Regions from separate parts of the Streptomyces sp. NPDC050439 genome, predicted to be linked through region 2. Evidence: predicted binding sites of a transcription regulator. Region 2 holds the regulator's gene; the other holds the start of a gene.
The links. The regulator HrcA, encoded in region 2, represses chaperone genes, less so after heat shock. The targets are predictions, from matches to a motif close to TTNGCACTCNGNNNNNCNGAGTGCNAA.
Positions count from the first base shown of each region.

Region 1: the regulator HrcA is predicted to act here: its motif matches at 10,795-10,821, upstream of groL (chaperonin GroEL).

Region 1 covers NZ_JBFAJT010000009.1:466,677-481,762, forward strand. The annotation lists gene AB0I66_RS34495 (GNAT family N-acetyltransferase) at 1-266, shown strand, start outside; gene AB0I66_RS34500 (Cmx/CmrA family chloramphenicol efflux MFS transporter) at 419-1,657, shown strand; gene AB0I66_RS34505 (NIPSNAP family protein) at 1,640-1,942, opposite strand; gene AB0I66_RS34510 (DUF4031 domain-containing protein) at 2,003-2,269, opposite strand; gene AB0I66_RS34515 (hypothetical protein) at 2,266-2,634, opposite strand; gene AB0I66_RS34520 (MurR/RpiR family transcriptional regulator) at 2,748-3,671, shown strand; gene murQ (N-acetylmuramic acid 6-phosphate etherase) at 3,733-4,734, shown strand; gene AB0I66_RS34530 (PTS transporter subunit EIIC) at 4,799-6,307, shown strand; gene AB0I66_RS34535 (polysaccharide deacetylase family protein) at 6,474-7,232, shown strand; gene AB0I66_RS34540 (hypothetical protein) at 7,670-8,932, shown strand; gene groL (chaperonin GroEL) at 9,041-10,666, opposite strand; gene AB0I66_RS34550 (cold-shock protein) at 10,992-11,195, opposite strand; gene AB0I66_RS34555 (MoaD/ThiS family protein) at 11,620-11,895, opposite strand; gene thrC (threonine synthase) at 12,006-13,313, opposite strand; SAM riboswitch class I at 13,331-13,465, opposite strand; gene AB0I66_RS34565 (glucosyl-3-phosphoglycerate synthase) at 13,635-14,579, shown strand; gene AB0I66_RS34570 (hypothetical protein) at 14,663-14,965, shown strand; gene AB0I66_RS34575 (trehalose-6-phosphate synthase) at 15,025-15,086, shown strand, end outside.
Region 2 covers NZ_JBFAJT010000003.1:920,937-936,022, forward strand. The annotation lists gene AB0I66_RS17200 (S41 family peptidase) at 1-706, opposite strand, end outside; gene AB0I66_RS17205 (hypothetical protein) at 758-1,360, opposite strand; gene AB0I66_RS17210 (16S rRNA (uracil(1498)-N(3))-methyltransferase) at 1,440-2,189, opposite strand; gene AB0I66_RS17215 (nitronate monooxygenase) at 2,186-3,283, opposite strand; gene dnaJ (molecular chaperone DnaJ) at 3,509-4,645, opposite strand; gene hrcA (heat-inducible transcriptional repressor HrcA) at 4,646-5,662, opposite strand; gene AB0I66_RS17230 (MBL fold metallo-hydrolase) at 5,864-6,607, shown strand; gene AB0I66_RS17235 (DUF3097 domain-containing protein) at 6,642-7,463, shown strand; gene hemW (radical SAM family heme chaperone HemW) at 7,772-9,004, opposite strand; gene AB0I66_RS17245 (SpoIIE family protein phosphatase) at 9,069-10,892, opposite strand; gene AB0I66_RS17250 (HAMP domain-containing protein) at 11,271-15,086, shown strand, end outside.

The DNA.
Region 1 (15,086 bases), on a different contig from region 2:
CGGAGGTCGGCTATGACCTGGCGGTCGGCGCGCGGGGCCGGGGGTACGCCACGGAGTCCCTCCGCGCGCTCTCCGACTGGGCCCTGACCCGCCCGGACGTCTCGGCCCTCCTGGCCGTGATCGACCCCGAGAACGCCCCTTCCCAGGCGGTGGTCACCAGAGCGGGCTACACCCGCGCCTCGGACCGCGAGAACCTGCGGGCCTACTTGCGCCGCGTGTCGCCTGCGGCACAAGACCGGACTACCCCGCAGCACGGGAACCCTTAATAGCCGCCGCTTCGCGGCGATGTCTCCCACCCACCCACCCATCACCCCCGGGAATGTCATCACCCACCCCAGCGTTCACCACTGTTATGCCGACTCCTGACCCAAAGGCCCCTCTCCCCAAGGCCCCCGAGCCAGGGACAAGCCGTCATCGCATGCCCATGGCCGTCTACATCCTCGGCCTCGCCGTCTTCGCGCTCGGCACGAGCGAGTTCATGCTCTCGGGGCTCCTGCCCCCCATCGCGGACGACATGGACGTCTCCATCCCCCGCGCCGGCCTCCTCATCTCCGCCTTCGCCATCGGCATGGTCGTCGGCGCTCCCCTGCTGGCCGTGGCGCCCCTCCGCCTTCCGCGCCGTACGACCCTGATCACCCTCATCACCGTCTTCGGGCTCGGCCAGGTCGCCGGCGCCCTCGCGCCCACGTACGAGATCCTCTTCGCGTCCCGCGTCGTCAGCGCCTTCGCCTGCGCCGGATTCTGGGCGGTCGGCGCGGCCGTCGCCATCGCGATGGTGCCGGTCAACCAGCGGGCCCGCGCCATGGCCGTGATGATCGGCGGCCTCTCCATCGCGAACGTCCTCGGCGTCCCCGCGGGCGCGTTCCTCGGCGACAACTTCGGCTGGCGTTCGGCCTTCTGGGCGGTGGGCGTCGCCTCCGCGATCGCACTCGTGGGCGTACTGACCCTCATCCCCCGTATCCCGCTCCCGGCCGAGAAGCCGCGCCTGAAGCGGGAGTTGGCCATCTACCGCGACCGGCAGGTCTGGCTCTCCATCACGATCACCGCCCTCGCGGCGGGCGGCGTCTTCTGCGCGTTCTCGTACCTCTCGCCGCTCCTGACGGACGTCGCGGGCCTCGACGAGGGCTGGGTGCCGACCGTGCTCGGCCTCTTCGGGCTCGGCGCCCTCATCGGTACGGCGATCGGCGGCCGCGTCGCCGACGCGCACCTCTTCGGCGTCATGCTGAGCGGCGCCGCGGCCTCCACCGTCTTCCTCGTCGCCCTCGCCCTCTTCTCCGGCACGACGGCCGTCGCGGTGACCCTCTCCTTCCTCCTCGGCGTCTCCGCCTTCTACACGGCCCCCGCCCTCAACGCCCGCATGTTCAACGTCGCGGGCGCCGCCCCCACCCTCGCGGGCGCGACCACGACGGCGGCGTTCAACCTGGGCAACACCGGCGGCCCCTGGCTCGGCGGCACGGTCATCGACCTGGACCTGGGTTACGCCTCGACGGCGTGGGCGGGCGCGGCGATGACGGCGGTGGCGATCGTCGCGGTGACGGTGTCCCTGCGACTGCACCGCAAGACACCCAGCCGCGTGATCACGACGTCCCCGGCCGAACCCGAGGCAGAAGCCGAAGTCCCCCATCCCGCCTCCGCGCCCTCACTCCAGAGGCCGTAGGAACCGTCGCTCGTAGCGCCGGATGCACTGCGTCCGGCGCGCGAGCTCGACGGCCTCCTGGCACTCGGGGTCAGTCGCGCTCTCGGCGCGGTAACGCTCGTACTCGGCGAGGCCCGGGAAGGAGAACAGGGCGTACGCGATGTCGCTGTCGCCCTCGCTGGGCAGGAAATAGCCGTGGTGGTCGCCGCCGAGGCGGTTGACCAGGACGACCCAACGGCGGCCGTACTCCTCGAAGTCGGCGATGCGGTCGGGGTCGATCTCGTACTTCAGATGAACCGTGATCATGCGGCTCACCCTAGGCTCGCCCCGCGTAGCGCCGCGGGCCTTTAATCGCGCCGCCCGCCTTTAAGCGGGCCTCCCCTTGGGCCTCCGCAACCCCGCATCCGTAAGCCTGCGCACAAGCTCCTTGGAGCCGATCTCGACCGCGCCCGCGCGCACCGCTTCCTCGTAACGGTGCGAGGGCAGGTCGTAGTGGTCGCGCTCGAAGGCGCGCGCGGGGGCGCCGATGCCTGCCGCGAACGCGTGCAGTTCCTCGTACGAGACGTCGCTGACCAGGTGCGACCACATGCGGCCGTGCCCCGGCCAGGTCGGCGGGTCGATGTAGACCGTCACGCCGGATCGCCCGTCAGGCCGCCCACCGGCGCCACCACCACGCCCGCCTTGCCGCACACCCAGTGCGGATCGGGACCCAACTCCGGCTCCACGTCCAGCGCGTGCGGGTCGCCCGAGCCGCACACCGGGCAGAGCGGCCAGCGGCCGTAGCGCTCCAGGAGCGCGTCCTGGACGTCCTGGGCGACGAGGCCCGCGACGTAGTCGACGCCCTCCGGCCACTGCTCTACCCACCAGCGGCGGTGCGCCACCGACTCCTCGACCAGCGAGACGACCTCGGCCTGGGCGACCTCGCGGGTCACGAGGTCGGCGAGGACAAGTGCACGAGCGGCGTGCAGCGCCTGCTCCAGAGGGTCGATCGCGTCCATGCAGCCATTGTCCACCCCACGCGCAACCCGCCGAAGATCCACCCGAGACCGTGAGACGAGATCGGGACCAAAGGGGTCTTGACCCATCCGGGGTCCGAAAATATCTTTCAAGCGTGACCAATGACGTGAAGGAAATTTTCGCGGGCGCGGCGCCCCCCGCCCCGGCCGCCCTCGCGGCCAAGGTGCGGACCCTCGCCCCGTCCATGACCCGCTCCATGCAGCTGGTCGCCGAAGCCGTCGCCGGCGACCCCGCGGGCTGCGCGGCCCTCACGGTCACCGGCCTCGCCGAGCTCACCGGGACCAGCGAGGCCACCGTGGTCCGCACCGCCCGCCTCCTCGGCTACCCCGGCTACCGCGACCTGCGGCTCGCCCTCGCCGGACTCGCCGCCCAGCAGCAGTCGGGCCGCGCGCCCGCCGTCACCGCCGACATCGCCGTGGACGACCCGATCGCGGACGTCGTGGCGAAGCTGGCGTACGACGAGCAGCAGACCCTCGCCGACACCGCGGGCGGCCTCGACACCGTCCAGCTCGGCGCCGCCGTCGCCGCGCTCGCCGTCGCGCCCCGCACCGAGATCTACGGCGTCGCCGCATCCGGCCTCGTCGCCCAGGACCTCGCGCAGAAGCTTCTTCGCATCGGCCACATCGCGCACGCGCACTCCGACCCGCACCTGGCCGTCACGAACGCCGTCACCCTGCACTCCAAGGACGTGGCCATCGCGATCACGCACTCCGGGTCGACCGGAGACGTCATCGAGCCGCTGCGGGTCGCCTTCGAGCGCGGGGCGACGACCATCGCGATCACCGGACGCCCCGGCAGCCCCGTCTCGCAGTACGCGGATCACATACTGACCACCTCCACCGCCCGCGAGAGCGAGCTCAGGCCCGCCGCGATGTCCTCCCGCACGAGCCAGCTGCTCGTCGTGGACTGCCTGTTCGTGGGTGTCGCCCAGCGCACGTACGAGACCGCGGCCCCCGCGCTCGCCGCCTCGTACGAAGCCCTCGCGCACCGGCACAGCCCGCGCGGCGGCACCCGCTGAGCCCCACTCCCGGCAGCACCCGTACCCACCCCCCTCGCCGCACACGAAAGAGCCGCACCTCATGACCTCCACGACCGACGCCACGGACTCCCCCGCCCCCGGAAGCGGGCCCGGGGCCTCGTACGGCGAACTCCGCGCCCAGCTGGACACGCTCACCACGGAGGCGTTCCGGCCCGAGCTCTCCGAGATCGACCGGCTGCCCACGTCGGAGATCGCGAAGATCATGAACGGCGAGGACGCCACCGTCCCCGCGGCCGTCGCCGAGCAGCTCCCGGCCATCGCCGCCGCCATCGACGGCACCGCCGAGCGCATGGCCCGCGGCGGCCGGCTCATCTACGCGGGCGCGGGAACGGCGGGGCGGCTCGGGGTGCTCGACGCCTCCGAGTGCCCGCCCACCTTCAACACCGACCCGGCCGAGGTCGTCGGCCTCATCGCGGGCGGCCCGAGCGCCATGGTCACGGCGGTCGAGGGCGCGGAGGACAGCAAGGAGCTCGCGGCCGAGGACCTGGACGGGCTTCGGCTCACCGCGGACGACGTGGTCGTCGGTGTCTCGGCGTCCGGCCGCACCCCGTACGCGATCGGCGCGGTCGAGTACGCACGCACCCGCTGCGGCGCGCTCACCATCGGCCTCTCCTGCAACGCGGACAGCGCGCTCGCGGCGGCGGCCGACCACGGCATCGAGGTCGTCGTGGGCCCCGAGCTCCTCACCGGCTCCACCCGCCTGAAGGCGGGCACGGCCCAGAAGCTCGTCCTCAACATGCTGTCGACGATCACGATGATCCGCCTCGGCAAGACCTACGGAAACCTGATGGTGGACGTACGCGCGTCGAACGAGAAGCTGCGCGCCCGCTCGCGCCGGATCGTCTCCCTCGCCACCGGCGCGTCCGACGAGGAGATCGAGGCCGCGCTCGCCGCCACCGACGGGGAGGTGAAGAACGCCATCCTCACCATCCTCGGCGGGGTGGACGGCCCCACCGCGGCCGACCTCCTCGCCTCATCGGACGGCCACTTGAGGGCAGCCCTCGACAACTCACGCTCGCCCCGCACCCCCCGTACCACCTGACTGACTTCCCCCCAGCCGCTGGAAGAACAGCGCCACCCGCACGCACAGCAAGGCACCCCGCACCATGGCAACTGACAAGAACCGCGCCACAGCCGCCGCGATCCTCCCCCTCGTCGGCGGCGCCCAGAACGTCACGTCCATCGCCCACTGCATGACGCGCCTGCGCCTGAGCCTGGCCGACCGTTCGCTGGTCGACGACGAGGCGCTGAAGGCGCTGCCCGCCGTGATGGGCGTGGTCGAGGACGACACGTACCAGATCGTGCTCGGACCGGGCACGGTCGCCCGCGTCACGCCGGAGTTCGAGGCCTTGGTGGCGGAAGCCGGGGCTGCGCCCGCCCCGGAACCCACCCGCACCGCCGATGAACTGGCGGAACAGGGTGCGGCGATGCGGGCGGCCCGCAAGGAGAAGAACGCAACCCCCTTCAAGCTCTTCCTGCGCCGCATCGCGAACATCTTCGTGCCGCTGATCCCGGCCCTCATCGGCTGCGGCATCATCGCGGGCATCAACGGCCTCCTGATCAACCTGGAGTGGCTGCCGGGCATCACCCCGGCGCTCGCGGCGATCGCCTCCGGGTTCATGGCGCTGATCGCGGTGTTCGTGGGCTTCAACACGGCGAAGGAGTTCGGCGGTACGCCGATCCTGGGCGGCGCGGTCGCGGCGATCATCGTGTACGCGGGTGTCGCGAACATCGAGGCGTTCGGCCAGAAGCTGTCGCCCGGACAGGGCGGCGTACTCGGCGCGCTCGGTGCGGCGGTCCTCGCCACGTACATCGAGAAGTGGTGCAGGCGCTGGGTCCCGGAGGCCCTGGACGTCCTCGTGACCCCCACCGTCACGGTCCTCCTGTCCGGCCTGGTCACGATCTTCGGCCTGATGTTCCTGGCGGGCGAGGTCTCGACGGGCATCGGCACGGCGGCGAACTGGCTCCTGGACAACACGGGCGCGTTCGCGGGCCTGGTCCTGGGCGGCCTGTTCCTCCCCCTCGTCATGCTCGGCCTGCACCAGGCGCTCATCCCCATTCACACCACGCTCATCGAGCAGCAGGGCTTCACGGTCCTCCTGCCCATCCTGGCGATGGCGGGCGCGGGCCAGGTGGGCTGCGCGATCGCGGTCTACAAGCGCCTGCGCCACAACACCTCGATCCGTACGACGATCAAGTCCGCGCTCCCCGCGGGCTTCCTGGGAGTCGGCGAACCCCTCATCTACGGTGTCTCGCTCCCCCTCGGCCGCCCGTTCATCACGGCGTGCGTGGGCGGCGCGGCGGGCGGCGCGTTCATCGGCTTCTTCTCGATGATCGGCGACAAGGTCGGCTCCACGGCGATCGGCCCGTCGGGCTGGGCCCTCTTCCCGCTCCTCGACGGCAACCAGGGCCTTGGCCTGACGATCGCGATCTACGGCGGCGGCCTCCTCGTCGGCTACCTCGTGGGCTTCTTCGCGACGTACTTCTTCGGCTTCAGCAAGCAGATGCTGGTCGAGCTGAACGTCGACACGACGGCCCACGAACAGGTCGTCGCGGCCTCCTCCGGCACGGCACCCGAGCCGACGACCCCGGAGGCGGAGCCGGCCAAGGTCTGACCCGCGTGCGCGTCCGCCGCGGCGAGTTGTCCGCGGACTTCCCCGGGATTGTCCGTGATCCGTAACGGACTCGGCCCCGGTGCATCCTCCCGCCCCCGTACCTCGTCCTGCCAGGTGCCGCGCGTGACCGGGGAGCGGCGAGGGACTGGACGCAAAGGGGCGGACGATGGCGCGGCACAGCGGCGGGCGGGGCTGGTACGGCAAGTTGATCGGGGCGGCGCTCGGCGTGACGCTTCTCGCCACCGGCGCAGGGGTGTGGAGCGCACAGGCCGGCACCTCGGAGGGAGCACCGGCGGCCAAGAAGCCCGGCGCCGTGAAGCCGGTCTCGGCGACCATCGCGCACGCCTCGGAGAAGGGGAAGCAGGGCGTCAACCTCACCATCGACGACGGCCCCGACCCCAAGTGGACCCCTCAAGTACTCGACGTGCTGCGGGAGTACGACGTGAAGGCCACGTTCTGCATGGTCGGGACGCAGGCCGAGGCCCACCCCGACATGGTCAAGAAGGTCGTCGCCGCCGGGCACCGCCTCTGCGACCACTCGGTGTCGCACGACACCGGCATGGACAAGGACTCCAAGGCCTACCAGTCCCGGCAGATCCTCGACGCCGAACGCATGATCACCAAGGCGTCCGGCGGCGTACGTCCGATGTACTACCGGGCCCCCGGCGGCGCTTTCACCCCGTACAGCCGCAAGCTCGCCGCCGACCGGGGCATGCGCCCGCTGGGCTGGAACGTGGACACCAAGGACTTCGAGCGCCCCGGCACGGACGCCATCGTGGCCACGGTCCAGCGAGAGCTGCCCAACGGGCCGACCCTCCTCTTCCACGACGCGGGCGGCGACCGCACCCAGACCGTCGAGTCCCTGCGCACGCTCCTCCCCCAACTCAAGCAGCAGGGCTACACGTTCGGCTTCCCGGTGCGGTGACGCCGATTGCAGGAAATTCCCGCGGGCACGCCGCGCTGACGGCACGCCCCCGGGATTTTCCTGCACTGGCCGCCGACAACAGCACCCCCGTTCACGGCAACTGCCCCTCCCGGTTCAACTGCCGCACCCGCGCCCGCAGCACGTCCCCCGACGGACCGGCTGCTTCGCGACATACTTCCGTCGCCGAGGCGCCCCGAAGCTGACCGAGTTGAGCGCCGGTGAGCCCGCTGTTCCGCCGGCAGCCGGGGATCCCCGTCGAGGCCACCCGCAGGGCCTGCACTCCGCCGGCGCGGCGCACGCAAAAGCGGACAACTCCGGGCTGTCCGAAAGGGCCGTGCCCCCCGTGCGGAAGACCGGGACCGGCTTCCCGCGGCTACCCCTGGTGCCCAAGATGACACCGACCGTCATTGAAGCGGCACGACCGGAGGGGACCGTTCATGACCGAGTCCAACGAGCGCAACCAGCCCAACGAGGCGCACGCGACCGAAGAGCTGCAGATCGCCGAGGCCCTGGGCGCCGCCGCGAACATCACCCTGGCCCCCGGCCCCCGGGAGGTCTCCGAGGCCGCTCCCGCCCCCGACCAGGAGTGGACGCTGCCGGAGGGCAGGGCCTGGGTGTATCTCGCCGACCCGGGGCGGGGGCTCACCAAGCCGGTGATCCTCGCCGACGGCTTCAACACCGGGCCGAGTGACCTCGACTTCCTCTGGGTGGGCCTGGAGCGGGGCCAGTACGCGCTCATCAGCGAGCTGCGGGCGCGCGGCAGGGACGTCATCCTGCTCGGCTTCGACGAGCGCAGCGCCTCGATCCTGGACAACGCCAGGGCCGCACGGTCGGCGATCCAGGAGGCCATCGCGCGGCGCGCGGGCGACCACCCTCTGACCGTCGGCGGCTTCAGCATGGGCGGCCTCGTCACGCGGTACGCGCTCGCCAAGATGGAGCACGAGAGCGTCGACCACGAGACCGAGCTGTATTTCTCGTACGACAGTCCGCACCGCGGTGCCTGGATTCCGATCGCCCTGCAATCGTTCGCGCACTACATCCGGCGGCTCAACGCGGCGTTCTCGAACCAGATGAACAGCCCGGCCGCGCGTCAGCTCCTGTGGCAGCACATCGCGGAGTGGAACGACACCCCGGCGACCGACAAGGAGCGCGTCGAGTTCCTCGCCGAGCTGGCGCGGGTCGGCGGCTGGCCCAGTCGCCCGCGGAAGATCGGCGTCGCCAACGGCGTGCGCACCGGCGTGGCCAACGGCATCGGCCCCGGCGAACGGGCCTTCCACGGCAGGGGCCTGGCCATCACCGGCACCCACCTCTACACGCAGCCCGCGGGCGAGGAGAAGCTCGTCGCGCAGCTCCGGGTGGTGACCCTGCGCAAGCCGCAGATCCACACCTCGGGCCTGCCCGAGATCGACGGCGCCCCCGGCGGCACCCTGGAGGGCTTCGGCATCCTGGCCGACGAGCTGAACAAGATCCCCGCGATCATCGGCCTCGGCTCCGAGGCCACGATCCGCGAGCACTGCTTCGTCCCCTCCGTGAGCGCGGTCGCCCTGCGGGACATCGACACCCAGGAGAAACTGCACGACCCGTTCCCGGAGCAGTCCGAGGACAGCGAACTGGACGAGTACCTCTGCGCCACCCACAACGAGGGCCACACCCTGATCACCCAGGAACTGTGCACCTGGCTCCTGGACCGCCTGCCGTAACTCCCGCTCGATGAACGCGAGAACGCCCGAGGGCGGCACCCCTTCGTGAGAAGGAGTGCCGCCCTCGGTTCGCGTGAAGCGATGAACCGCAGATCAACCAGAGGTCGATCAGAAGTCCATGTCACCGCCCGGCATGCCGCCGCCGGCCGGGGCAGCGCCCGCCTTCTCCGGCTTGTCGGCGATGACGGCCTCGGTGGTGAGGAACAGCGCGGCGATCGACGCGGCGTTCTGCAGGGCAGAGCGCGTGACCTTCGCCGGGTCGAGGATGCCCTCGGCGATCATGTCCACGTACTCACCGGTCGCGGCGTTGAGGCCGTGACCGACGGTGAGGTTGCGGACCTTCTCGACGACGACGCCACCCTCAAGGCCGGCGTTGACCGCGATCTGCTTCAGCGGGGCCTCCAGGGCCAGCTTCACAGCGGCGGCACCGGTGGCCTCGTCACCCTCGAGCTCAAGCTTCTCGAAGACAGCGGCGGCCTGGATGAGCGCCACGCCACCACCGGCGACGATGCCCTCTTCGACGGCGGCCTTCGCGTTGCGAACGGCGTCCTCGATGCGGTGCTTGCGCTCCTTGAGCTCGACCTCGGTCGCGGCACCGGCCTTGATGACCGCAACACCGCCGGCGAGCTTCGCCAGGCGCTCCTGCAGCTTCTCGCGGTCGTAGTCGCTGTCCGAGTTCTCGATCTCGGCGCGGATCTGGTTGACGCGACCCTGGACCTGGTCGCTGTCGCCCGAACCGTCGACGATCGTGGTCTCGTCCTTGGTGATGACGACCTTGCGGGCGCGGCCGAGCAGGTCGAGACCGGCGTTCTCCAGCTTGAGGCCGACCTCCTCGGAGATGACGGTGCCACCGGTGAGGATGGCGATGTCGCCGAGCATGGCCTTGCGGCGGTCACCGAAGCCCGGGGCCTTGACGGCGACGGACTTGAAGGTGCCACGGATCTTGTTGACGACCAGGGTCGACAGGGCCTCGCCCTCGACGTCCTCGGCGATGATCAGCAGCGGCTTGCCGGACTGCATGACCTTCTCAAGGAGCGGAAGGAGGTCCTTCACGTTCGAGATCTTCGAGTTCACGATCAGGATGTACGGGTCGTCGAGCGACGCCTCCATACGCTCCATGTCCGTGGCGAAGTACGCCGAGATGTAGCCCTTGTCGAAGCGCATGCCCTCGGTGAGCTCAAGCTCGAGCCCGAAGGTCTGCGACTCCTCGACGGTGATGACGCCTTCCTTGCCGACCTTGTCCATCGCCTCGGCGATGAGCTCGCCGATCTGCGTGTCGGCGGCGGAGATGGAGGCGGTCGAAGCGATCTGCTCCTTGGTCTCCACGTCCTTGGCCTGCTCGAGCAGGGCGCCGGAGACGGCCTCGACGGCCTTCTCGATGCCGCGCTTGAGGGCCATCGGGTTGGCACCGGCGGCCACGTTGCGAAGGCCCTCGCGGACCAGCGCCTGGGCCAGGACGGTCGCGGTCGTCGTGCCGTCACCGGCGACGTCGTCCGTCTTCTTCGCGACCTCCTTGACCAGCTCGGCGCCGATCTTCTCGTACGGGTCCTCGAGCTCGATCTCCTTGGCGATGGAAACACCATCGTTGGTGATCGTGGGGGCACCCCACTTCTTCTCGAGGACGACGTTGCGACCCTTGGGGCCCAGGGTCACCTTGACGGCGTCGGCGAGCTGGTTCATGCCGCGCTCGAGGCCGCGCCGTGCCTCCTCGTCGAACGCGATGATCTTGGCCATGTGAAGTGGTCCTCCCGGACAGGGGTGGCATGCTTCCGGATCGCGCCAGCGCCCGCGACGGACGGCCTGCAAGCCTTGTGGTTCCTTGCCCCACCCGGCCTGCGGGCCTCACCGACCCGATCCAAGTTCTGTCACTCTCACTCGGAGAGTGCTAAGCCCAATGATTAGCACTCGACCCCTACGAGTGCAAGCGCCTCTTACGGATCCCCGACGTACGAGGGGGCGCGCGGCCAGGAGCGCGCGGCGGACGCACGAGGGGCCCGCACCCCTGTCGGGATGCGGGCCCCTCGTCACTCGCTAAGTTCGCTGGCCGATCGCGCCGAGATCAGACGGCGAGCTTGACCATGTCCGCCTGCGGACCCTTCTGGCCCTGCGAGATCTCGAACTCCACTCGCTGACCTTCTTCAAGGGTGCGGTAGCCGTCCATCTGAATCGCGCTGTAGTGGACGAAAACATCCGCACCACCGTCGACCGCGATGAAGCCGTACCCCTTCTCCGCGTTGAACCACTTGACGGTGCCCTGAGCCATGCCTAACTCCCCTATTACTGGCCCTTGCACGGACCCGCACTTCGCGGACCCGGGTCAGACCTCACCCCCCCAATGGGTTGTGGAGGCGTGCGCCGGAACGCGTCGACCGCGGCTGAATGTATCTGTCCAACTGCCCTCTGCAACAGGTCAATCGGACGAGAATTCTGGGCACGCCTGATCGGTAATATGCGGAGAATTCACCGGAGTTCAGGGCAAGTCGGGCCAGGCAAATGCCACGAGAAGGGCAAATGGGCAGTGCACTTTGGCTACTTCTTGTCGCCCTCGGGGCGACTTCGTATATGCGCTCGGCACAAACGGGGAAGCTCGCTTCCCAACTGTACCGCGCTCAACCACATGGAATTGCCCCCTCCGTTTCTCTCGCGGAGGGGGCAAACCCGATTACGCAGGGTATTTCAATTAAGAATCAACCACCGGCGACGGCGGGGATGATCGAGACGCCGGCGCCGTCCGGCGTCGCGGTCTCCAGCCCCTGCTCGAAGCGGACGTCGTCGTCGTTCACGTAGACGTTCACGAAGCGCCGCAGCTTGCCCTGGTCGTCCAGGACACGGGCGGCGATACCGGCGTGGTTCTTCTCCAGGTCGGCGATGACCTCGGAGAGGTTCGCCCCCTCGGCGGCGACCTCGGACTGACCGCCGGTGTAGGTGCGAAGAATGGTGGGGATGCGGACGTTGACGCTCATGGGATTCACCTCTTGATACGGGGAGGAAGCGCCCCTGCAAGGGGCGCGGGGAACTGCGCGAGGACGGACCACGACCGCCGGCCGGGGACGGCGATCAGGCCCTACGGCGGCTAACCGGCAAGACCAGCGGAGCGAAACGCCTCAAGGCTGGGCTTGATCGTCGCGGTCGCCTGAGACGTCTCCGCAACGGCATCAAGAGTCTTGAGCCCGTCACCCGTGTTCAACACCACCGTGGTCAACGCCGGGTCAATGAGCCCCGCCTCAAGAAGCTTCTTCGTGACGCCCACCGTCACACCACCGGCGGTCTCCGCGAAGATCCCCTCGGTCCGGGCGAGCAGCTTGATCGCATCGACGACCTGCTCGTCGTTCACGTCCTCCACCGCACCGCCCGTGCGACGCGCGATGTCCAGGACGTACGGCCCGTCCGCGGGGTTGCCGATGGCGAGCGACTTGGCGATGGTGTTCGGCTTCTGCGGACGCACGACGTCGTGACCGGCCTTGAAGGCGGTGGACACCGGCGAACAGCCCTCGGCCTGCGCACCGAAGATCTTGTAGGGCTTGTCCTCGACCAGCCCCAGCTTGATGAGCTCCTTCAGACCCTTGTCGATCTTCGTGAGCTGCGAGCCGGACGCGATCGGGATGACCAGCTGGTCGGGCAGGACCCATCCCAGCTGCTCGCAGATCTCGTACGCGAGGGTCTTGGAGCCCTCGCCGTAGTACGGCCGCAGGTTCACGTTCACGAAGCCCCAGCCCTCGCCCAGCGGGTCGCCGATGAGCTCGGAGCAGAAGCGGTTCACGTCGTCGTAGTTGCCCTCGATGCCGACGAGCTCGCCGCCGTAGACCGCGGCCATGACGACCTTGCCCTGCTCCAGGTCGTGCGGGATGAACACGCAGGAGCGGAAGCCGGCGCGGGCCGCGGCGGCGCCGACGGCACCCGCGAGGTTGCCGGTGGAGGAGCAGGAGAGCGTGGTGAAGCCGAAGGCGCGCGCGGCCTCGATGGCCTGGGCGACGACGCGGTCCTTGAAGGAGTGCGTCGGGTTGCCGGAGTCGTCCTTGACGAACAGCTTGCCCTGCTCGACGCCGAGCTCACGGGCGAGGTTGTCCGCCTTGACGAGCTTGGTCCAGCCGGGGTTGATGTTCGGCTTCTCGGCGACGTCCGCCGGGACGGGCAGCAGCGGGGCGTAGCGCCAGATGTTGTCCGGGCCGGACTCGATCTGCTTGCGGAGTGCCTCGGGGTCACCGGTCGGCAGGTCGTACGCCACTTCGAGCGGGCCGAAACAGGCCTGACAGGCGAAGATCGGGCCGAGGGCGTAGAGCTCGCCGCACTCGCGGCAAGAGAGGCCCGATGCGGGGCCGAGGTCCACGGAACCCGTGGTGGAAGGGGTGGTGTCGTTCGTTGCGACAGTCTGCGCAGCCATGGAGGCGAGGCCCTTTCTCCTCATCTTCCCCGCGACGAATTTCGCCGCGAGACGGAATTGGCACCTTCCCCACCGAGACCTCGCGTGCGCGGTCGGCGGGATGGTTGCCGGGGCTTCAACGGGCCGTATCCCTCTGCCCCTCTGGATGAGCGGTATGGCGCCGGGGGCTTCAGGGGCCCCAGGGCATTTGTCGCGCGATGACCCCGGCATGCGATGGTCATCGGCGTTGTTCAAGACTGTAACCGACGGCCTGGACCCTTGAGATAGTCGTCCGAACCGCGAGATGGATCACACGTAGGCCACACACAGGAGGAGCCACCCGTGCTGGAAGAGGCCGAGCGCTGGCTGACCAGGCGTTCCTGGTCCGTTGCCGACCGTCCGCTCAGCGCACTCGTCGCCGCCAAGCGGGCGTCGGGGGCCTCGGTGAGTGTCGTCCTGCCCGCGCTCGACGAGGAGGGGACGGTCGGCGGGATCGTCGCCGAGATCCGCCGTGAGCTGGTCGAGAAGGCCGCTCTCGTCGACGAGCTCGTGGTGATCGACTCCGGCTCGAAGGACCGTACGGCGGAGGTCGCGCGGAGGGCGGGCGCGCGGGTCGTGCACCGGGACGTGATCCTGCCGCGTATCCCGGCCGTGCCCGGCAAGGGCGAGGTCATGTGGCGCTCGCTCCTGGTGACCGGCGGTGACATCGTCGCGTTCGTCGACGCGGACCTGAGGGAGTTCTCGGCGGACTTCGTCACCGGCACGGTGGGCCCGCTCCTGACCGACCCCGACGTGCACTTCGTGAAGGCGATGTACGACCGCCCGCTGGGTGAGACCGCGGGCCAGGGCGGCCGGGTGACCGAGCTGATGGCGCGCCCGCTGCTCAACATGCACTGGCCCCAACTGGCGGGCTTCGTACAGCCGTTGGGCGGCGAGTACGCGGCGCGCAGGTCCCTCCTTGAGCGACTGCCGTTCCCGGTCGGTTACGGGGTGGAGCTGGGCCTGCTCGTGGACGCGCTGCACACCGTGGGACTCGACGCGCTCGCGCAGGTCGACGTCGGGGTGCGCAAGCACCGGCACCAGGACGGGCAGGCGCTCGGCCGGATGGCGGCGGCGATCTACCGGACGGCGCAGCTGCGGCTCGCGCGCGGCCATCTCGTACGGCCCGAGCTCACCCAGTTCGAACGGGGCGCGCAGGGGTTCGAGCCGCGGACCCATTCGGTGGACACCGAGGAGCGCCCGCCGATGTGCGGCATCGCGGAGTACACGGCTCGCCGCGTGGCGTAACCACTCCAAGCCGGGCATTTTGTCTACATTCCCCACTTATGTGGGTCAGACAAGTAATGGGAAGCGCGCTACGCGTCGGTGCCGTGGCCTTGGCGACGGCCACCCTCTCGGCAGGAGCAGTCGGCGCGGCCGGCGCGTCCGGCGCCGTGGCGGATCTCGACACCGGGCCGAGGATCAGCCACCACACCGACGACATCGCCCGATGGGCGCAGGCGCGGCCCGCGCCGCCGGAGCGACAGGGCGCGCCCGTGCGCCGGGAGGGCCCCCGGGGGGAGCTGGCCAAGGCGGGCAGCGACTCGGACACGATGCTGTACGCGGGTCTTGCGATCTCCCTGTGCGCGCTGGGAGCGCTGGCGGTGGCGGCCGCGAGGAGCAGGCGCGACTAGGTTCGACAAGGGCCCTTCGGACGTGTTTGAGGCCCCGCCCCAGGGGCTAGGTTCGCCTCATGGTCTCCGAGCACGCCTCCGCCCAGGTCCTCGTCGCGTCCAACCGCGGCCCCGTCACGTA
Region 2 (15,086 bases):
CGACATCGGTGTGCCGCCGAAGATCGGAGCCGTCGGGCAGCGAGGAGTAGACGGCGCCGACGCCTTCGTGGTCGGAGAGGAAGGCGATGCGCTCACCCACCCACAGGGGGTACTCGATGTTCCCGTCGAGCTCTTCATGGACGCGTACGAAGCGTTCCTCGTCACCCGCGCCCCCGCGCCGGATCCAGAGCTTGCCCGCGGTGCCGCCGCGGTAGCGCTTCCACCAGGCTGCCTCGCGCCCCATCGGCGCGGAGAGCAGCAGGACTTGGCCGTCCCGGGGGCCGTACGCGACATCTCCCACGAGTCCGTACGGCAGCGTGTCCGCGGGCCCGCCGTCCAGCGGGACGGCCCGTGCCCAGCTGCGGCGCAGCGAGGCCTGGCCGGCGGTGCTGACCGCGAGGACCCGCCCGTCCGGGGTCCAGCCGCGCACCGAGGTGCGTGAACTGCCCCAGTGCGTCAGGCGCTTGGAGGGCCCGCCGTCGACCGGGGCGACATGCACCTCGGGGGAGCCGTCACGCGTGGAGGTCCAGGCGACGGTCGTTCCGTCCGGGGAGACGCGGGGGTGGTTCACCGGTGTGTTGTCGGCGCTGACGCGCCACGCCCGGCCGCCGTCGAGGGGCGCGACCCAGACGTCGTCCTCGGCGGTGAAGGCGACCAACTCGCCGCGCAGATGGGGAAACCGGAGATACGCAGAGTGCCCAGTCAGTGTCACCCAGCCAGCCTAGGCAGCGCGGGCGGAGCCGGACAGGGTTTTGGATCACTTGCCCCTGATGCACGAGCAGCTCGGATGGGGCGTGACGGTCACCGTGACGGTCGCGGCGGGCGGCTGGTCGGGCTCATCCGGCTGGTCCGGCTGGTCCGGCTGGTCCGGTTCCTCCGGCTGCTCCGGTTCGTCGCCCCCGGAGCAGTCGCCGAGCACGTCCACCCGGAACCACTGCTTGCCGTCGACCTTGGCGGTGAGGTTGCCGCGTACGCAGTGCCCGTCGACGACGGACCACACGGAGCCCTTGACGGTGATGTCGCTGGTGTCGTCGGAGCCCTTGCCGGTCTTGGCCTGGCCCTGGCAGTCGACGGTGGCGACGGCGTCCCGGTCCGGGGAGCCGCTGGACGGTGTGACCCGGGACTTGTAGCGGGCGGTGCAGCTGATCCACAGCACGTCGAGATGCTGCCGCTCCAGCTCCTTGGTCGCCATCTCGTCCGTGGTGATCGCGATGGCCGCGGTGTTCATGCCGCCGTCGACCGGATCACACGCGGCGACCCCGATCACCGCCGCCCCCGCGAACCCGACGGCGCCCCACACCCGCCGACGCCGCCCGCGCACGACCACCGCACGATCACGTAAGCGCCTCAATGCCCCCATAGGCGGCAGAGTGCCACCCCGAGCCGCCTGACGATAGTCCCCTTTGCGTCCAAACTCCGGGGGCACCCGGCGCGGGAGTTCAGGACCAGCGGCCCGTGCGTCCCAGGAGCAGTGCGGCCGCCGCCGTCCCCGCGGTCGACGTACGCAGCACGCTGCGCCCCAGGCGGTACGGCTTCGCCCCCGCGTCCGCGAAGGCCGCGAGCTCGTCCGGTGACACGCCGCCCTCGGGGCCGACCACCAGGACGATGTGCCCGGCCGCGGGGAGATCAGCCGTGGCCAGCGGTTCGCTGCCCTCCTCGTGCAGGACCGCGGCGAGGTCGGCGGACGCGAGCAGCGCCGCCACCTGCTTGGTCGACATGGCCTCCGCCACCTCGGGGAACCGCACCCGGCGCGACTGCTTGCCCGCCTCGCGGGCCGTGGCACGCCACTTGCCGAGCGCCTTGAGCCCGCGCTCGCCCTTCCACTGCGTGATGCAGCGCGACGCGGACCACGGCACGATCGCGTCGACACCGGTCTCCGTCATGGTCTCGACGGCGAGTTCACCGCGGTCACCCTTGGGCAGGGCCTGTACGACGGTGATGCGGGGCTCCTGCGGCGCCTCTTCCCGTACGGCGTCCATCCGCAGGATCAGCCGGTCCTTGCCCTCGGTGTCCTCGACCACGCAGTCGGCCCAGCGCCCGGCCCCGTCGGTCAGGACGACGTCCTCACCTGCGTGCAGCCGCTTCACGGAGACGGCGTGGCGCCCTTCGGGACCGTCGAGCACGTAGCGTCGCTCGCCACCCCCGGCACGGCCCTCGAAGGTCTCGACGACGAAGACCGGCGCGGTCACGCCTGGCTCCCGGACTGGGTCCCCTGCTGCCCTCCGGCCGCCAACGCCGCCTTGGCCTCGGCCAGTTCGGCCGCGAGGACCTCCACGAGCTGCCCGGCGGGAAGCTCCCGCGCCATGCGGTGACCCTGCCCCGCCCACAGCGCCATGCCCTGCGCGTCACCGGCCTTGGCCGCGGCCTTGCGCAGACCGCTGGTGAGGTGGTGGACCTGGGGGTAGGCGGCGGGGGCGTAGGGCCCGTGCTCCCGCATGAAGCGGTTGACCAGGCCGCGCGCGGGGCGTCCCGAGAACGCGCGGGTCAGCTCGGTCCGGGTGAACAGCGGGTTGGTCATGGCCTGCTTGTGCAGGGCGTTCGCGCCCGACTCGGGACAGACCAGGAAGGCCGTGCCGAGCTGCGCGGCGTCCGCGCCGGCCGCGAGCACCGCGGCGATCTGCGAGCCGCGCATCAGGCCGCCGGCCGCGACGACCGGGATCTGCACGGTGTCGCGCACCTGCGCGATGAGCGAGAGGAGACCGAGCCCCGCGCCGTCCGTCTCGGGATTGTCGCGGTGCGTGCCCTGGTGGCCGCCCGCCTCGATGCCCTGTACGCACACGGCGTCGGCGCCCGACCACTGGGCGGTCTGCGCCTCTTCGGGCGAGGTGACGGTGGCGACGGTGATGGTGCCGACCCGCGCGAAGGCGTCGAAGACGTCACGGGTGGGGCAGCCGAAGGTGAACGACACCAGCGGCACCGGGTCCTCGACGAGGATCGCCAGCTTGGCGTCGTAGCCGTCGTCGCGGCCGCTGTCCGGGTCGCCGAGCTGCGTCTCGTACCAGGAGGCCTCACCGGCGAGCTGGTTGCGGTAGACGTCGACGGCGGCGGCATCGGCGTACTCGGGCTGCGGCATGAACAGGTTCACGCCGAACGGCCGGCTCGTGAGCCCCCGCAGCTGTTTGATCTCCTGGTACATCCCGTCGGCGGTTTTGTATCCGGCGGCGAGATATCCGAGCCCCCCGGCCTCGGAGACGGCCGCGGCGAGCTGGGGGCACGAGGCGCCTCCCGCCATGGGGGCCTGCACGATCGGAAGGCGGCAGAGATCGGTCAGTGCGGTGGGCATGAACGCATCGTGCCACTTCCTGGCCGGGGGGCCGAATCGCGGGGACTTCCCCACCCACCCACCCGTCACCCGGCACGACCAGGAGCGCCCCGTAAGGGGCGCGGGGAACTGCGCGAGCAACCCAGGACAGCCCGCGGACAGACAGCGAAGCGCCCCCGGCACGGGCGAACCGCTACCGGGGGCGCAGGAAAGGCACCGCTCAAGGCGCCTCGCCCGTAAAAGGCGTTAGCGCCCGTTGAACGCATCCTTCAAACGCGAGAACAGACCCTGCTGTCCCGGCTGGAACTGCCCCGTGGGCCTCTCCTCGCCGCGCAGCTGCGCAAGCTCCCGCAGGACCCGCTCCTGCTCCGCGTCCAGCTTGCTCGGCGTGAGGACCTCGACGTGCACGATGAGGTCACCTCGTCCGCCGCCCCGCAGGTGCGTGATGCCCCTGCCGTGCAGCGGCACCGACTGGCCGGACTGCGTGCCGGGCCGGATGTCGACCTCCTCCAGGCCGTCCAGCGTCTCCAGGGGCACCTTGGTGCCCAGAGCCGCGGCCGTCATGGGGATGGTGACCGTGCAGTGCAGATCGTCCCCGCGCCGCTGGAACACGGCGTGCGGCAACTCGTGGATCTCCACGTACAGGTCGCCGGCGGGGCCGCCGCCGGGGCCGACCTCGCCCTCGCCCGCGAGCTGGATCCGCGTGCCGTTGTCGACACCTGCGGGGATCTTCACGGTCAGCGTCCGCCGCGACCGGATGCGGCCGTCGCCGGCGCACTCCGGGCAGGGGGTGGGCACGACCGTGCCGAAGCCCTGACACTGCGGGCACGGCCGCGACGTCATGACCTGGCCGAGGAAGGACCGCGTGACCTGCGACACCTCGCCGCGACCGCGGCACATGTCACACGTCTGCGCGGACGTCCCCGGCGCGGCACCTTCACCGCTGCAGGTCGTACAGACGACCGCCGTGTCGACCTGTATGTCCTTGGTGGTCCCGAAGGCCGCCTCGTCCAGGTCGATCTCGAGCCGGATCATGGCGTCCTGGCCACGGCGCGTGCGCGACCGGGGGCCACGCTGCGACGCCGTCCCGAAGAACGCGTCCATGATGTCCGAGAAGTTGCCGAAGCCACCGGCCCCGAAACCGCCCGCACCACCGCCGCCCGCCTGGGACAGCGGGTCACCGCCGAGGTCGTAGACCTGCTTCTTCTGCGGGTCCGACAACACCTCGTACGCGGCGTTGATCTCCTTGAAGCGCTCCTGAGTCTTCGGATCCGGATTGACGTCCGGGTGAAGCTCTCGCGCAAGCCTCCGGAAGGCCTTCTTGATCTCGTCCTGGGAAGCGTCGCGGCGCACGCCTAGTACGGCGTAGTAGTCCGTGGCCACTTACGACTCCGCCAGGATCTGTCCGACGTAACGTGCCACTGCGCGTACTGCTCCCATCGTTCCCGGATAGTCCATGCGGGTCGGGCCGACCACGCCGAGTTTGGCTACTGCCTCGCTGCCCGAACCGTAGCCGACGGAGACCACGGACGTAGAGCTGAGTCCCTCATGGGCGTTCTCGTGACCGATCCGTACGGTCATGCCCGAATCCGTGGCCTCGCCAAGCAACTTGAGCAGGACGACCTGCTCCTCAAGAGCCTCCAGGACGGGCCTGATGGTGAGGGGAAAGTCATGTCCGAAGCGGGTGAGGTTGGCCGTTCCGCCGATCATCAGCCGCTCCTCGGTCTCCTCGACAAGAGTTTCGAGGAGTGTCGAGAGCACCGTCGCCACCGTGCCGCGGTCCTCCGCGTCGAAGGACTCCGTCATGTCCTGCACGAGCTGCGGCACGTCCGCGAAGCGACGGCCCGCGACCCTGCTGTTGAGCCGCGCCCGCAGGTCCGCGAGCGAGGTCTCGCCGAACGGGGCGGGGCAGTCGATCATGCGCTGCTCCACCCGGCCCGTGTCCGTGATCAGTACGAGCATCAGGCGGGCGGGAGCCAGCGAGAGCAGCTCCACGTGCCGCACCGTCGACCGCGTGAGGGACGGATACTGCACGACCGCGACCTGCCGGGTCAGCTGCGCGAGCAGCCGCACCGTGCGCGCCACGACGTCGTCGAGGTCGACGGCGCCGTCGAGGAAGTTCTGGATGGCCCTGCGCTCAGGGGCCGCCATCGGCTTGACGCCCGCGAGCCGGTCGACGAAGAGGCGGTACCCCTTGTCGGTCGGGATACGGCCCGCGCTGGTGTGGGGCTGGGCGATGAACCCTTCCTCCTCCAGCGCCGCCATGTCGTTGCGGACGGTGGCCGGCGAGACCCCGAGGCTGTGCCGCTCGGTGAGCGCCTTGGAGCCGACGGGCTCCTCGGTGCCGACGTAGTCATGGACGATGGCACGCAGCACCTCGAGCCTGCGTTCACTGAGCATCCGCGCAACACCTCCACCTTTTCGCCCTGGGACCCGTCTGCCCCGCGGCCTTGCCTGGCACTCCCCGCAGGTGAGTGCCAGCCTGCACCGCGCCCAGTGTACGGCTGCGAGGTACGGGCCCGGCAAGGGCCGGACCCTATGTCGGCCCGACGGCCGGGGCGACGGCTGCCAAGCCGCCCGCGCGGGGCTAGCGTCGGCTGCATGGACGTGGCACTGGCTTGGGACGAGGCGGGTTGGGAGCGGCTCGCGCCGCATGTGGGACGCAGGCGCCTGCCGGTCTGGGACTGTACGGCGGGCCTGGTCGTCGGCGGCGAATCGGCGCTGATGATCGAGGCGGGCGCGACGCTGCGCGAGGGAGCGGAGCTGCGCAACCAGGCGCGCGGCATCCTCGGCGGGGGCCGCCGGGTCACCCATCTCGCCCTGACGCATCCGCACTTCGATCACGTTCTCGGCGCCGCGGCGTTCGCGGGGGTCGAGGTGTACGGCGCGGTCGGGCTCGACGCGCTGCTCGCGAGGGGACGCGACGAGCTGCGCGCCGACGCCGTGCGACACGGGGTCGCCCCGGACGCCGCGGCGGAGGCGGCCGACCTGCTCGTCCGCACGCGTCACGCGGTGTGCGGGGAGTGGACGCTGGATCTGGGCGGTGGGGTGCAGGTCCTGCTCGCGAACGTCGGGCCGGGTCATACGGGCCACGACCTGGCGGTCCTGGTGCCCGGCACGGGTGACACCCCCGAGATCGTCTTCTGCGGCGACCTGGTCGAGGAGTCGGGCGAACCGCAGGCCGGACCCGACGCGGTCCCGACGCGGTGGCCGGCGGCGCTCGACCGGCTGCTTGACCTGGGCGGCGAGAACGCGCTGTACGTGCCGGGGCACGGCGCGGTGGTCGATGCGGCTTTTGTCCGCGCGCAACGCGCCACACTGGCGGCTCGCTTCGGCGTGTCGTAGCCGCTCGTACGCCGCTTCTCTTATCGTCATGCGAATGCGCCAGTACTCCGCAGACCTCACTCCCCCGTGGAAGAAGCCGAAGCCCGTGCCGGAGGTCGCCGCGGAGGCGGACCTCGTGGTGGAGGAGCTGAGCACCGGGTTCTGCGGGGCGGTGATCCGCTGCGAGAAGACGGCGGAGGGTCCGACGGTGACCCTGGAGGACCGCTTCGGCAAGCACCGCGTCTTTCCCATGACGCCGGGGGCCTTCGCCCTGGAGGGCCGGACGGTGACGCTGGTCCGCCCTTCGTCCGCTGCCTCCACTCCGGTACGTGCCACGCGTACCGCATCGGGTTCGGTGGCCGTGCCGGGGGCGCGTGCCCGGGTCGCCCGTGCCGGGCGGATCTACGTCGAGGGACGGCACGACGCGGAGCTGGTCGAGCGGGTGTGGGGCGACGACCTGCGGATCGAGGGCGTGGTCGTCGAGTACCTGGAGGGCATCGACGACCTCCCGGGGATCGTCGAGGAGTTCTCCCCCGGGCCCGACGCGCGCCTGGGCGTCCTGGTGGACCACTTGGTGCCCGGCTCGAAGGAGTCACGGATCGCGGCGCAGGTGAGTTCCCCTTCGGCCCTGGTGGTGGGGCACCCCTACATCGACGTGTGGGAGGCGGTGAAGCCGTCGTCGGTGGGGATCGCGGCGTGGCCCCGGGTCCCCCGCGGCCAGGACTGGAAGACGGGCGTCTGCGAGGCGCTGGGCTGGCCCCTCAACACGGGCGCCGCGTGGCAGCGGATCCTGGGCTCGGTGCGCAGCTACCGCGATCTTGAGCCGGCGCTGCTGGGCCGCGTGGAGGAACTGATCGACTTCGTCACGGCGGAATAGCGTACGGCGGCCTGCGGCCCCGAACATTCCCGCCGCTTCGCGGCGAATTTTCCCCACCCACCCACCCGATTGCCCGCAGCCTGTCCCACCCGGACCCGGGACCCCGCCATCTGCACGTCCGAACAGGACCGCCGCTTCGCGGCGGATTTTCCCCACCCACCCACCCGATTGCCCCGTGGTTGCCCGCCCGGGGGCAGGTATTTCCAGCCCGTCCGGCGTTTGAGGACCGGGGTCTGGGGCGGAGCCCCAGTTTCGGGAAGGGGCGGGATTGGGGAGAGCCCCGCAGGGCAAGCCCGAACCCCAGCCGATCAGTCCACCAGATCCCGCACCACCGCATCCGCCAACAACCGCCCCCGCAGGGTAAGCACGGCCCGCCCCTCCCCATAGGGCCCCGCCTCAAGGAGCCCATCCGCGAGAGCCCGCCCCGCCGCCGCAAGGCCGGCGGGACGGAGGAGGGTCAACGGACACCCCTCAAGCAGCCGCAGCTCCAGCAGAATCCGCTCCACCCGCCGATCCTCAGCGGCAAGAATCTCCCGCCCGGCCCCAGGCGAGCGCCCAGCGCCCAGCGCCCCCGCATAAGCCCCCGGATGCTTGACGTTCCACCACCGCACGCCCCCCACGTGGCTGTGGGCCCCCGGCCCGGCCCCCCACCAGTCGGCCCCACGCCAGTACAACTCGTTGTGCAGGCACCTCCCGGCATCGGACGTGGCCCAGTTGGACACCTCGTACCAGGAGAATCCGGCGCCCCCGAGGACCTCGTCGGCGATCAGGTACCGGTCCGCGTGCACGTCGTCGTCCGTCATGGGCACCTCCCCGCGCCGAATCCGCCGCGCCAGCTGCGTGCCCTCCTCGACGATCAGCGCGTAGGCACTGACGTGGTCGGGTCCGGCCCCGATCGCCGCGTCAAGCGTGGCCCGCCAGTCGTCGTCCGTCTCGCCCGGCGTGCCGTAGATGAGGTCGAGGTTGACGTGCTCGAAGCCTGCCGCCCGCGCCTCCGCCACGCAGGCCTCGGGCCGGCCGGGGGTGTGCGTACGGTCCAGCACCTTCAGTACGTGCTGCTTGGCGCTCTGCATCCCGAAGGAGACGCGGTTGAAGCCGCCGGCCCGCAGCTCGCTCAGGTAGGCCGGGTCGACGGACTCCGGATTCGCCTCGGTGGTGATCTCCGCGTCGTCCGCGAGCCCGAACTCGTCGCGCACCGCCCCCAGCATGCGGACCAGGTCGGCCGCGGCGAGGAGGGTCGGCGTGCCGCCCCCGACGAAGACGGTCCGCACCGGGCGCGGGTCGTCCCCCAGCACCTTCCGGGCGAGCCGCACCTCGTCGATCAGGGTGTCCGCGTAGTTGTCGCGCGAGGCGAGCACACCGCCGGAGCCGCGCAGCTCGGTCGCGGTGTAGGTGTTGAAGTCGCAGTACCCGCAGCGCGTGGCGCAGTACGGGACATGCAGGTAGAAACCGAGCGGACGCGACCCCGCACCCGCGAGGGCGGACGCGGGCAGGGCCCCGTCCTCGGGCATGGGCTCACCATCGGGCAGTGCGGAAGGCATACCCCGATTGTCCCGCACCCCGGAGGACCCGAGCGCCGCCAGCGCGTCTCACCCGCACACCACCTCACTGCGCCTGCAGCACAAGCACCGCCAAATCATCATCCGGCGGCCGCTCCGAGAATTCGTGCACCAGGCGCTTGATCCGTTCTGCCACCAGGGTCGCGTCGAGGCCCGCGCAACCGGCGAGGGCCGTGGCGAGGCCGTCGCTGTCGTCGAACATGCGCCGGCCCGTACGCCGCTCCGTCACCCCGTCCGTGACGCAGAGCATCGTGTCGCCCGTGCGGAGCTCGAAGGTCTCGCTCTTGTACGTCGCGTCGTCGACGACGCCGAGCAGCAGCTGGGGCGTGGCCGCCGCCCGGACCGTCCCGTCCGGGGAGAGGAGGAGCGGCAGGGGGTGCCCCGCGCTGGCCACCGTGCAGCGGACGCCGCCGTCGTCCATGGGCACCAGCTCGCCGTAGAGGAGGGAGAGGAAGCGGGAGGTGGCCCCGTCGGGCGGCACGCCCTGGCCGCCCGCCACCGCGACGACCGCCGCCGCCGCGTCCGCCGCCTCCGTGGCGTCGTCGAGGAGGAGCTGGTTGAGACGGTCGAGCACCTCCGCGACCTCGTACCCCTCACGGGCGAGCAGCCGCAGCCAGGGCCGGGCGAGGCCGATCACGACGGCCGCCTCGACGCCCTTGCCCTGGACGTCGCCGAGCGCGAAGCACCAGCGGCCCTTGCCCGCCTGGAACACGTCGTAGAAGTCGCCGCCCGGCCCGCCCTTGTCCCGCGGCTCGTACACGACGCCGCTGCTCACACCGGGGATGTCCGCGACGGAGCTCGGCAGGAGTCCGCGCTGCAGGACCTGGCTGATGGTGGCCTGGCGCTGGTAGCGCCGCGCCGCGCTGATGGCCAGGGCGACGCGGCGGCTGAAGTCCTCGATGAGGCCGGTGACTTCGTCCGCGAAGCGCATCATCCCGGCCCGCCCGATGATGAGCGTGCCCAGCACACGACCGCCCGCCGTGAGGCGGTACGCCAGGGCCGTGCCGTTCGCGTCTCCCGCCGACGTCTCGCCGGGCCAGGGCACGGGGACGGCGCCGGAGCCCACCTCGTCGGGCAGCTGGGGCGGGTCCTTCTCCAGGCTGCGGCGCAGTTCCTCTATCCGCTGCTCGCTGGTGTGCCAGACGCGGGCGAGCCGGGAGCCGGTGCCGCCGCTCGCGGAGCCGTGCGGCGCGACCTCCGCCTCGTCGTCGAGCCAGACCGCGCACCAGTCCGCGAGCCGCGGCACGAGCAGCTGCCCGGCGAGCGCGGCCACCAGGTCCTCGTCGAACTGTCCTGCGAGCAGATCGGAGGCCTCGGCGAGGAAGGTGAGCGCGCCGCGGTTGACCCACTCCGTGTCATGCGTGATCCGTCTGGGCAGCGGCGCGAGGATCTCGGCGGCGCGCAGACCCCGCTGCGCCGCCTGTTCACTCGCGTACGACTCGATCTCCTGTCCGGTCTGCCCGGCCTGTACGTCGCCGACGGGGAGGCGGGCCCAGACGGCCTTGGTGCCGGTGCGGTAGGTGATGCCCCAGGAGTCGGAGAGGGTGGCGACGAGCTGGAGGCCGCGGCCGTACTCGGGCATGCCGGGCTGCTGGGGCGCGGGCTCGCTGCGGACCGCGCGGGCGGGGTGGTGGTCGGAGACCTCGATGACCAGGGTGTCGCAGTTCTCCCCGAGGCCCGCCTCGTCGAGCCTGCACACCAGATCGACCGTCGTGCCCGCGTGCACGACGGCGTTCGTGACGAGCTCGCTGACCAGCAGCACGGCGTCGTCCGCGAGGCGGTCGGTGACGCCCGCGGCGGCGGGCACGGAGAGTTCGACCCAGTCGGCGAGCGCGGCGCGCACGAACCTTCGTGCGGCGGCGGGCGCCATCGGATTTCCGGGCAGCGATGTGCACACCACCGCCGGCGGGCCGGGCTGGTACCCCGGCTGGGCGGACGCACGGAAAGTGGTCTCCCGTTGCATCGGAATGGACCCCACGTTTCGGCTCCTGAGCAGTTCGGTCGAATACGCCTCAGGCGACACGGACAGAGTGACAGACTGGCCACGCCCATAAGCACCGAGTTACTGAAGTGGGCCGCTATGAGTGATAACAGTGCTATGCCCGCGCTCGGTTACGGTCGGATTCCGGCACCGAAACCAGCTTCGACACCTCAGTCGCGCACCGGGAACGATCCGGACGCAGCAGTAGAAAACATCTCGGAGGCCGCCCCGGAAGCGGCGTCCGATCTGCGCAACCTCCTGGCCGCCATGCGGTCGGCGCGCGACGGGGACTTCACCAAGGTCACGGTGAGTGGCCACGGCGTGGTCGCCGAGCTGCACACGGTGTTCAACGAGATGCTCGACCGCTCCCTGCACTTCGACAGCGAACTGACGCGCGTACGCCGGGAGATCATCCGGCACGGCCACCTCGACGAGCGGTTCACCGCGAGTCCGGGGCAGGGCAGCTGGGCCACGCGCGTGGCGGACGCCAACTCGCTGCTGGACTCGCTGGTCGCCCCGGCGGCCAACGCGACGCGCGTGCTGAACGCGGTCGCGGGCGGTGACCTCACCCAGCGCGTGGATCTGCACGACGGCTCCCGTGAGCTGCGGGGAGACCTGCGGCGCCTTGGTCGCGCGGTGAACACGATGGTCGACCAGCTGTCGCTCTTCACGGGCGAGGTCACCCGGGTCGCGCGTGAGGTCGGTACGGAGGGGCGGCTCGGCGGCCGCGCCAAGGTGCGGGGTCTCTCGGGCAGTTGGCGTGACGTGACGGAGGCCGTCAACACGATGGCCTCCCGGCTCACCGCCCAGGTGCGCGACATCGCCCTCGTGACGACGGCGGTGGCCCAGGGCGACCTGACGCGGACGGTCACGGTCGAGGCGACGGGCGAGCTGCTCGAACTGAAGCTGACCGTCAACACGATGGTCGAGCAGCTCTCCGCGTTCGCGGCCGAGGTGACCCGGGTGGCCCGCGAGGTCGGCACCGAGGGTCAGTTGGGCGGCCGGGCGCAGGCCCGTGGTGTGTCGGGGGTCTGGAAGGACCTGACGGACAACGTCAACTTCATGGCGTCCAACCTCACCTCTCAGGTGCGGAACATCGCCCAGGTGACCACGGCGGTCGCCAACGGAGACCTGAGCCAGAAGATCACCGTCGACGCCCGGGGCGAGATCCTGGAGCTGAAGTCGACGGTCAACACGATGGTGGACCAGCTCTCCGCGTTCGCCGACGAGGTCACGCGTGTGGCCCGCGAGGTCGGCACGGAGGGCAATCTGGGCGGTCGTGCTCAGGTGCGCGGCGTGTCCGGGGTCTGGAAGGACCTCACGGACAACGTCAACTTCATGGCGGACAACCTCACCTCTCAGGTGCGCAACATCGCCCTCGTGTCGACGGCCGTCGCCCAGGGAGACCTGGGCAAGAAGATCACGGTCGAGGCGAAGGGCGAGATCCTCGAACTGAAGTCGACCATCAACACGATGGTGGACCAGCTCTCCGCGTTCGCCGACGAGGTCACGCGCGTGGCCCGCGAGGTCGGCACCGAAGGAAACCTGGGCGGCCAGGCCCAGGTGCGCGGCGTGTCCGGCGTCTGGAAGGACCTCACCGACAACGTCAACTTCATGGCGCTGAACCTCACCTCCCAGGTGCGCAACATCGCCCAGGTCACCACGGCCGTCGCCAACGGCGACCTGTCCAAGATGATCACGGTGACGGCGCGCGGCGAGATCCTGGAGCTCAAGGACACCGTCAACACGATGGTGGAGCAGCTGCGCGCCTTCGCGGACGAGGTGACCCGCGTGGCCCGCGAGGTCGGCACGGACGGCCGGCTCGGCGGGCGGGCGCAGGTGCTCGGCGTATCGGGCGTGTGGAAGGACCTCACCGACAACGTCAACTACATGGCCGACAACCTCACCGGCCAGGTCCGCAACATCGCGCAGGTCGCGACGGCGGTGGCCCAGGGCGACCTCTCCAAGAAGATCGACGTGGACGCCCGCGGCGAGATCCTGGAGCTGAAGACCACCATCAACACCATGGTGGACACGCTGTCCTCCTTCTCCTCCGAGGTCACCCGCGTGGCCCGCGAGGTCGGTTCCGAGGGTCAACTGGGCGGCCAGGCGCGGGTCGAGGGCGTCTACGGCACATGGAAACGCCTCACGACGAACGTGAACGAACTCGCCCTGAACCTCACCACCCAGGTCCGCGCGATCGCCGAGGTGGCGTCGGCCGTGGCGCAGGGCGACATGACGCGGTCCATCACGGTCGAGACCCGTGGCGAGGTCTCCGAGCTCAAGAACAACATCAACGTCATGGTCTCCAACCTCCGCGAGACCACCCGCGCCAAGGACTGGCTGGAGTCGAACCTGGCCCGTCTGGCGGGTCTGATGCAGGGCCACCGTGACCTGATGGAGGTCGCGGACCTGATCCTGCGCGAGCTGACCCCGCTGGTGAACGCGCAGTACGGCGCGTTCTTCCTGGCCGACCCGGAGGCCGGGGACGCCACGACACTGCAGACTCCCCCGGTCAAGGGGCTCGCCTTCATCGCCGGGTACGGCTCCGCGCAGGGCTCGGTCGTCGACACGGGCGCGATGCCCGCGCACGGCCTGGTGCGGCAGGCGGCCCTGGAGAAGAAGCGGATCCTCGTGGACGAGGTGCCGCCCGACTACATCAAGATCACCTCGGGGCTCGGGGACGCCGCCCCGGCCAGCCTGGTGATCATCCCCATCCTCTTCGAGGACAAGCTGCTCGGCGTCATCGAGCTGGCCACGTTCTCCCGCTTCTCGGACGTGCACCTGGCGTTCTTCGACCAGTTCGTGAGCACCATCGGCGTCGCGATCAACACCATCATCGCCAACTCCCGTACGGAGTCGCTGCTCAGCGAGTCCCAGCGGCTGGCCACGCAGCTCCAGGACCGCTCGGACGAACTTCAGCTCCAGCAGGCGGAGTTGCAGCGCTCGAACGCGGAACTGGAAGAGAAGGCGGCGCTCCTCGCCACGTCGTCGCAGTACAAGTCGGAGTTCCTCGCGAACATGTCGCACGAGCTGCGCACCCCGCTGAACTCCCTGCTCATCCTGGCCCGGCTGCTCTCCGACAACCCCGACAGCCATCTCTCCGACCAGGAAGTGCAGTTCGCGACCACGATCCACCGCTCGGGCTCCGACCTCCTCCAGCTGATCAACGACATCCTGGACCTGTCGAAGATCGAGGCGGGCCGGATGGACGTACGCCCCAAGAAGCTCCCCCTCATCAAGGTCCTCGACTACGTCCACGCGACGTTCCGACCGCTCACCCTGGACCGCGGTCTCGCCTTCGAGGTGTCGGTCGGCGAGGACGTGCCGCGCGAGATGTTCTCCGACGAGCAGCGGCTCCAGCAGATCCTGCGCAACCTCCTGTCGAACGCGGTCAAGTTCACCGCGAGCGGCCGGGTCGAGCTGCGCGTCAGCCGCGTCAAGAACACCGGGGACCGGCGGCTCCACGACGGCGGCGACCGCCTCTGCTTCGCCGTCACGGACACCGGCATCGGCATCCCCGCCGATCAGCTCCCGGCGATCTTCGAGGCGTTCCAGCAGGCCGACGGCACCACCAACCGCAAGTACGGCGGCACCGGCCTCGGGCTCTCCATCAGCCGCGAGATCGCCGGCCTCCTCGGCGGCCGCATCACCGCGGAGAGCAGCCCGGGGCAGGGCTCCACGTTCTCGCTCTACGTCCCCGTGGTGCACCCCGGCCACGGCCCGGCGGCGGCGGCGTACGCGGCGACCAGGTCGCTGACCACGCCGGAGCCGCAGGAGGAGCGGGTCACCATGTCCCCGCACACCTTCCACGAACAGAACGACAGCTGGCCGACGCCGACCAAGCTGGAGGAGTACCGCGAGGGACCCGCGGGCCGCATACTGCGCGGTCGCCGCGTCCTGATCGTGGACGACGACATCCGCAACGTCTTCGCGCTCACCCATGTGCTGAGCCGCGTAGGCATGCCGGTCCTCTACGCGGAGAACGGCCGCGAAGGAATCGAGACCTTGGAGCGCAACCCCGACACCGACCTCATCCTGATGGACATCATGATGCCGGAGATGGACGGCTACGAGACCATC